Regions from separate parts of the Roseomonas sp. CAU 1739 genome, predicted to be linked through region 2. Evidence: predicted binding sites of a transcription regulator. Region 2 holds the regulator's gene; the other holds the start of a gene.
The links. The regulator LexA, encoded in region 2, represses DNA repair genes until DNA is damaged. The targets are predictions, from matches to a motif close to TGTTCTANNTANGTTC.
Positions count from the first base shown of each region.

Region 1 (3,395 bases), on a different contig from region 2:
TCGCGCAGCCGCCGCAGCGTGCCGAGCAGGCGTTCATTGTCGCGCTGGTGCAGGCCGATGGACGGTTCGTCCAGCACATACAGCACGCCCGTCAGGCCGGAACCGATTTGCGATGCCAGACGGATGCGCTGCGATTCGCCGCCCGACAGCGTGGCCGATGATCGGCTGAGGCTCAGATAGTCCAGGCCTACATCGACAAGGAACTGCAGCCGTTCCTCGATCTCGCGCAGGATGCGGCGGGCGATTTCCTGCCGCTGCGGCGTCAGGGTTTCCATCACCGTGGCGAACCAGTCGCGGGCGCGACGGATGGACAGTTCGCTGACCTCGCCAATGTGCCTGGCCGCGATCTTCACCGACAGTGCCTGCGGCTTCAGCCGGTAGCCGGTGCAGACCTGGCACGGCTTCTGCGCCTGGTAGCGGGACAGATCCTCGCGCACCCAGGGGTTGTCGGTTTCCTTGAAGCGGCGTTCGAGGTTCGGGATCACGCCCTCGAAGGCCTTCTTCACCTCATAGGCGCGCAGGCCGTCCTTGTAGCGCAGGGTGACGACCTCATCCCCGGTGCCGTGCAGGATGGCCTTTCGCACGGCTTCCGGGATGTCCTGCCAGGGCGTCGTCATGGCGAATTTGAAGTGCTTCGCCAGGCTCTCAAGGGTCTGGGTGTAATAGGGCGACTGCGCGCCGGTCCAGGGCATGACCGCCCCGTCCTTCAGCGAGACATCATCCTGCGGCACCACCAGCTGCGGGTCGAAGAAGGTCTCGGTGCCGAGGCCGTCGCAGGACGGGCAGGCGCCATGCGGGGAGTTGAAGGAGAACAGCCGCGGCTCGATTTCCTCGATGGTGAAGCCGGAGACCGGACAGGCGAATTTCGCGCTGAACACGGTGCGGTCCTGCGTGTCCGCGTTCTCGGCATAGGCGATGCCGTCCGACAGGCCGAGCGCCGTCTCGAAGGAATCGGCCAGGCGCTGGGCTATGCCCTCGCGCACCACGATGCGGTCGATCACCGCCTCGATGTCGTGCTTCAGCTTCTTGTCGAGCTTCGGCGCCTCGGCGATCAGGTGCAGCATGCCGTTGACCTTCACGCGTTCGAAGCCGCGGCGTTGCAGTTCGGCGAGTTCCTTCTTGAACTCGCCCTTCTTGCCGCGCGCGATCGGGGCGAGCAGCAGCAGCCGCGTGCCTTCCTCCATCGCCATGACGCGATCGACCATCTGGGAGACGGTCTGCGCCTCGATCGGCAGGCCGGTCGCCGGGGAGTAGGGCACGCCAACGCGCGCCCAGAGCAGGCGCATGTAGTCGTGGATTTCCGTCACCGTGCCGACGGTGGAACGCGGATTGTGGCTGGTGGTCTTCTGCTCGATGGAAATGGCCGGCGACAGGCCCTCGATGCTGTCCACATCCGGCTTCTGCATCAGTTGCAGGAATTGCCGGGCATAGGCGGACAGCGACTCGACATAGCGGCGCTGGCCCTCGGCATAGATCGTGTCGAAGGCGAGGGAGGACTTGCCCGATCCCGACAGGCCGGTAACGACCGTCAGCTTGTCGCGCGGGATGTCGAGGTCGACATCCTTGAGGTTGTGCTGGCGCGCGCCGCGAATACGGATCTGGCCGGTCATGCAGGGGTGCTCCGCCCGGGGCGCGGCGGGGCCGGCCGGGAGTGTTCCGGTGATGTTCCCGTTACTATATGAGCCGCGATGCGGCGGTTGGGAAGGGGATGTTGCGATGCGGGCGGGCGCCTGCGCGGCCGCGCGACCCGCTCAGGGCTGGCCGGGCCGCGCCAAAGCGGTTAGGAACGGTGTTTGAAAAAACGATGGGGAACCGACGTTTCGGCCCCCCTCAGACCTTGGCGGAAATCAAGCATGGCAGGCGTCAACAAGGCGATCATCCTCGGGCGGCTGGGTCGCGATCCGGAGGTCCGCAACTTCCAGAATGGCGGTAAGGTCGTGAACCTGCGCATCGCAACCTCCGAGCGATACAAGGACCGCGAGGGAAACCAGCAGGAACGTACCGAGTGGCACGCCGTCGCCATTTTCAATGAGCGCCTGGGAGAAGTGGCCGAGAAGTACCTCCGCAAGGGCAGCGAAGTGTACATCGAGGGCCAGATCGAAACCCGCAAATGGCAGGACCAGGCAGGCCAGGAGCGCTACACGACCGAGATCGTGCTGCGCCAGTTCCGCGGCGAATTGCAGTTGGTCGGCGGCCGCAGCAGCGGAGGCGGGTCCGCGCCGGATGAAGGCGGCTATGCCGAGCGTCCGTCGGGTGGCGGTGGCGGCGGTGCGTCGCGCGGCGGCTATGAAGGCGGCGGTGGTGGTGGCGCTGCCCGTTCCGGCGGCGCGCCGCGCGGCGGCGGCGGGTGGGACTCGAAGAAGACGGACCTCGACGACGAAATCCCCTTCTGAGGCCATGTAGGCGCGGCGGTTGACTGCGGCCGCCGCGCGGTGCCTATGACGCCCCAAACCAGCGCGCGGCCGCGCCGCGCGCGCCCATGACCGGATCGAGCCCAGCCGCGTGAGCGACCCCAGCACCCCTGGCGAAACCCCCACCGACACGCAGCCTGTCGCGCTCGAGGAGGAGATGCGCCGCTCCTACCTCGACTACGCGATGAGCGTGATCGTCGCGCGCGCCCTTCCGGATGTGCGCGACGGGCTCAAGCCGGTGCATCGCCGTATCCTGTTCGCGATGCAGGAGGCCGGCTACACGTCCGACAAGCCGTATCGCAAGTCGGCCCGCGTCGTCGGCGACGTCATGGGTAAGTACCACCCGCATGGCGATGCCTCCATCTACGACGCCATGGTGCGCATGGCGCAGCCCTTCTCGATGCGCGTGCCGCTGATCGACGGGCAGGGCAATTTCGGCAGCGTGGACGGCGATCCGCCGGCGGCGATGCGCTACACGGAAGCGCGCCTCGCGCCATCCGCCATGGCGCTGCTGGAGGGCATCGACGAGGACACCGTCGATTTCCAGCCGAACTACGACGAAAGCGCGGATGAGCCCCGCGTGCTGCCAGCCGCCTTCCCGAACCTGCTGGTGAACGGCGCGGGCGGCATCGCCGTCGGCATGGCGACAAACATCCCGCCGCACAACCCGACCGAGGTGATCGACGCCACGCTCGCCCTGGTCGCGGATAATTCGCTGACGCTGGACGATCTGATGAAGATCATGCCCGGCCCGGATTTCCCGACCGGCGGGCTGATCCTGGGGCGCTCCGGCATCCGTTCGGCCTTCGAGACGGGCCGCGGGTCCATCCCGCTGCGCGCGCGCGCCGAGATCGAGGACATGAAGGGCGGCCGCCAGGCCATCGCCGTCACCGAGATCCCCTACCAGGTCAACAAATCCACGCTGCTGGAGAAGATCGCCGAACTGGTCCGCGCCAAGGCGATCGAGGGCATCTCCGACCTGCG
Region 1 is NZ_JBDOQQ010000011.1:3,829-7,223, reverse strand. Features, by position in the region: gene uvrA (excinuclease ABC subunit UvrA) at 1-1,610, opposite strand, end outside; gene ssb (single-stranded DNA-binding protein) at 1,854-2,393, shown strand; gene gyrA (DNA gyrase subunit A) at 2,503-3,395, shown strand, end outside.
Region 1: uvrA (excinuclease ABC subunit UvrA) is a predicted target of LexA. The motif match lies at 1,653-1,668, and genes of this name have one in related genera.

Region 2 (3,395 bases):
TGCGTCCCGCCGCGTTAGACGGTCGGGCCTTCTTCGCTGTGCCCCGAGGGGCTGTTGTCCCGGTAGGCCCCCGCCCCGATTGGGCGGCGGCGGGCGCGGACCCCGAAGGTCCGTCCACGTTCCCGGAAGGTGGCGGTCCCTTAGGTGCCTGGGCGGGGCTTGTCAAACACCGCCGGCCGCGCCACCACGCTGCGCCATGGTATCGCGTTCGGACATCCTCGTGCTCGGCCTGACGGCGGGCGTGGTCGGCAGCCTGGTCGGCGGGCTGCTGTTGTATGCCGGGCTGGCGCTGGTGCTGGCCGGCAACCATGCCGGCTGGGCGCTGGCACTGCCCGCGGCACCGGCCGGGGGCGGGATCGGGCTGCTGCTGGCGCGCAAGCTCGCTCGCCAGCTTTAGGGCGTGATTCAGACCTTCGGTGCATTCGCACCTGCGGTCATCACGCTTTAGCATCGCCGTCCAGCCGGCCATGCGCCGGCGAGGTAGGCGGCCACGGTCCGGTGGTAGTCACCAAGGCCGGGCCGCGACCCGCCGCCGCCGGCCAGGCGGTTCATCGCCCGCCATCGCCGAAGGACGGCCGCCGCATCCCCGGCATGGCGGCCGAACCCCGCACCATCCGCGGCGATCAGGCCGAGCGCGCGCGCATATTCCGCATCGAAGCGGCCGCCTTGCGTGTCGGTCGCCTGGCCGGCACGCAATTGGTAGCGATAGGCGAGCCCGTCGGCGACCGGCACCGCCCCGCCCACGGCCGCCAGCACCGACAGGTCGAACATCACGTCGTCGATCAGCCGGAATGGCAGGAATGGCGGCGCCAGGTCCCGCCGTGTCAACAGATGCAGCGAGGTGAAGGCCGAGGCCCAGTCGCCGAAGCCGAAGCGCTGCGTGCCCAGGGCCGGGATGCGCCGCATCGCCTCGCCTGCCGCATCGCGCACAATGGTCGGCACCAGGATGGCGCCGGCGGTGCCGATCGCGCCAAGGGCGCGGGCGATGGCATCCACCGGACCTTCCAGCGCGTCGTCGCCATCGAGCATCAGCACATGGGCGCCGCGGGCCAAGGCCAGCGCCCGGTTGCGCGCGGCATGGGCACCGCTCGCCACCGGGCCGATCGGGGCGAAGCGCAGGCGCGGATCCGGCGGCAGCACCTCGGCATAGTCGGTGCCGTCATCGGAGGCGACCACCACCTCCACCACGGCCCCCGCGGCACGCGCGAACACCGAGGCGACGGCGACGGGCACCTCGCCGCGCAGGCGGTGGGCCGCGATCAGGACGGACAGGTCGCATGGGGCCATGGCGGGCATCATTGCCAGCCGCCGCGGCCGGAGGCGAGGCCGTGGCCGCCGGATCCATCCACAGAGTCATCCACAAGCGAAAGCAATTGACTGTGACTCCGGAACCTAAATAGAACAACGCTGACGTTGCCCATTTGTTCCGACCGAGTCGCACGGCCCGGCGCCAGGAGGAGAGCAGGAATGCTCACGCGCAAGCAGCACGAGCTGCTCATGTTCATCGACCGCCACCTGCGCGAGACAGGCTTCTCCCCCTCCTTCGAAGAAATGAAGGGGGCGCTGAACCTCAAGTCGAAGTCAGGTATCCACAGGCTGATCACTGCCCTGGAGGAACGCGGCTTCCTGCGCCGCCGCGCCCATCGCGCCCGCGCGCTCGAAGTGATCCGCCTGCCCGAGAACCTCGCCCCGCGCCCCAGCCGCACGGCGCCCAAGGCGCCCGAGGCGCCGCTCGGCCCCAATGTCATCCGCGGCCCGTTCGGCGCCCAACCGCCGGCCCGCCCGGCGGTCGAGACGCATGAGAGCGCACCGGTCACCCTGCCGCTTTACGGTCGCATCGCCGCCGGCCTGCCGATCGAGGCGCTGCGAGACAATGGTGCGAGCGTGGACGTTCCCGCCGCGCTGATCGGCAGCGGCGACCACTACGCGCTGGAGGTCGCCGGCGATTCCATGATCGATGCCGGCATCCTCGATGGCGACACGGTCATCATCCATCGCGCCGAGACGGCCGAGAACGGGTCCATCGTGGTCGCGCTGGTGGATGAGAACGAGGTGACGCTGAAGCGCATCCGCCGGCGCGGCAATTCGATCGCCCTGGAACCGGCCAACCCGCGGCATGAAACGCGCATCTTCGGGCCGGACCGGGTGCGGGTGCAGGGCCGGCTGGTGGGGCTGCTGCGGCGATATTGACGCCGCGCTTCCTTCCACACGCATAGATAGCATTACAAAACATTCATGCGCCGGACGCGTCGTGGCGCACACCGTGACGATTGGGGAATGATGTCCGCGAAACGCGGAGGTTCGGTCCCATGGCCATCATCACCGGCACCAACGGCAACGACACGGTCACCACCACGACTTCCTCCTTCGGGCCGCTGACGACAGGGGGCAATGACAGCGTCATCGCCCTCGACGGCAACGACTACATCTCCGGCGGCAGCGGGCTCGACACGCTGCGCGGCGGTAATGGCGGGGACAGCCTGTTCGGCGGCAACGACGATGACTACCTGTTCGGCGATGCCGGCGATGACGAACTGTATGGCGGCGCCGGCAACGACGTCATGGATGGCGGCGCCGGCTTCGACCTGGTCAGTTTCAATTCCGACAGCACGGCCGGCGGCGTGTCCGTCACGGTTACCAATGTCGGCGGCGTCAATACCGGGACCTCCGCGCCCGCGCCGCTGGTGTTGACGCAGGGCAACGACACCTTCACCAATTTCGAGCAGATCAACGGCTCCTCGGCCGACGACACCATCACCATCGCCTCGGTCAACACGGTGCTGGGCTTCAATGTCCGCGGCAATGGCGGCAACGACATCCTCACCGGCACGGCGGCGCCGAACACCTCGCTGTTCCTCGACTACCGCAGTTCGGCCGTCACCTCGGGCGTGTCGGTCGACCTCACGCTCGGGCGCGCGACGGATGGGCTCGGCGGAATCGACACCATCTCCAATTTCTACGCCGTGCGCGGCTCGATCCTCGGCGACACGCTGCTGGGCAGCGCCGAGATCGACCGCTTCCGCGGCCGCGGCGGCAACGACTACCTCGACGGCCGCGACGGCTTCGACATCGCCGACTACAGCCAGGCGACCGGCGCGGTCAGCGTGAACCTCGCGATCGGCCGCGCCCAGGATGGCGAGGGCGGCACCGATACGCTCACCAGCATCGAGGAGATCTGGGGCACCACAGGCAACGACACGCTGACCGGGTCGGGCATCGACGAGAACTTCTACGCCTTCAACGGCAACGACACGATCGATGGCGGCAGCGGCCAGGACCGCGTCGGCTTTCAGTTCACCGCCGGCAATGTCCCGGCGGGCACACAGGGCGTCGTCGTCAACCTGGTGACCGGCGTGGCCACCGACGCCTGGGGCGGCACCGACACGCTGATCAGC
Region 2 is NZ_JBDOQQ010000007.1:68,899-72,293, forward strand. Features, by position in the region: gene AAFN86_RS13300 (hypothetical protein) at 197-397, shown strand; gene AAFN86_RS13305 (hypothetical protein) at 445-1,287, opposite strand; gene lexA (transcriptional repressor LexA) at 1,468-2,190, shown strand; gene AAFN86_RS13315 (calcium-binding protein) at 2,310-3,395, shown strand, end outside.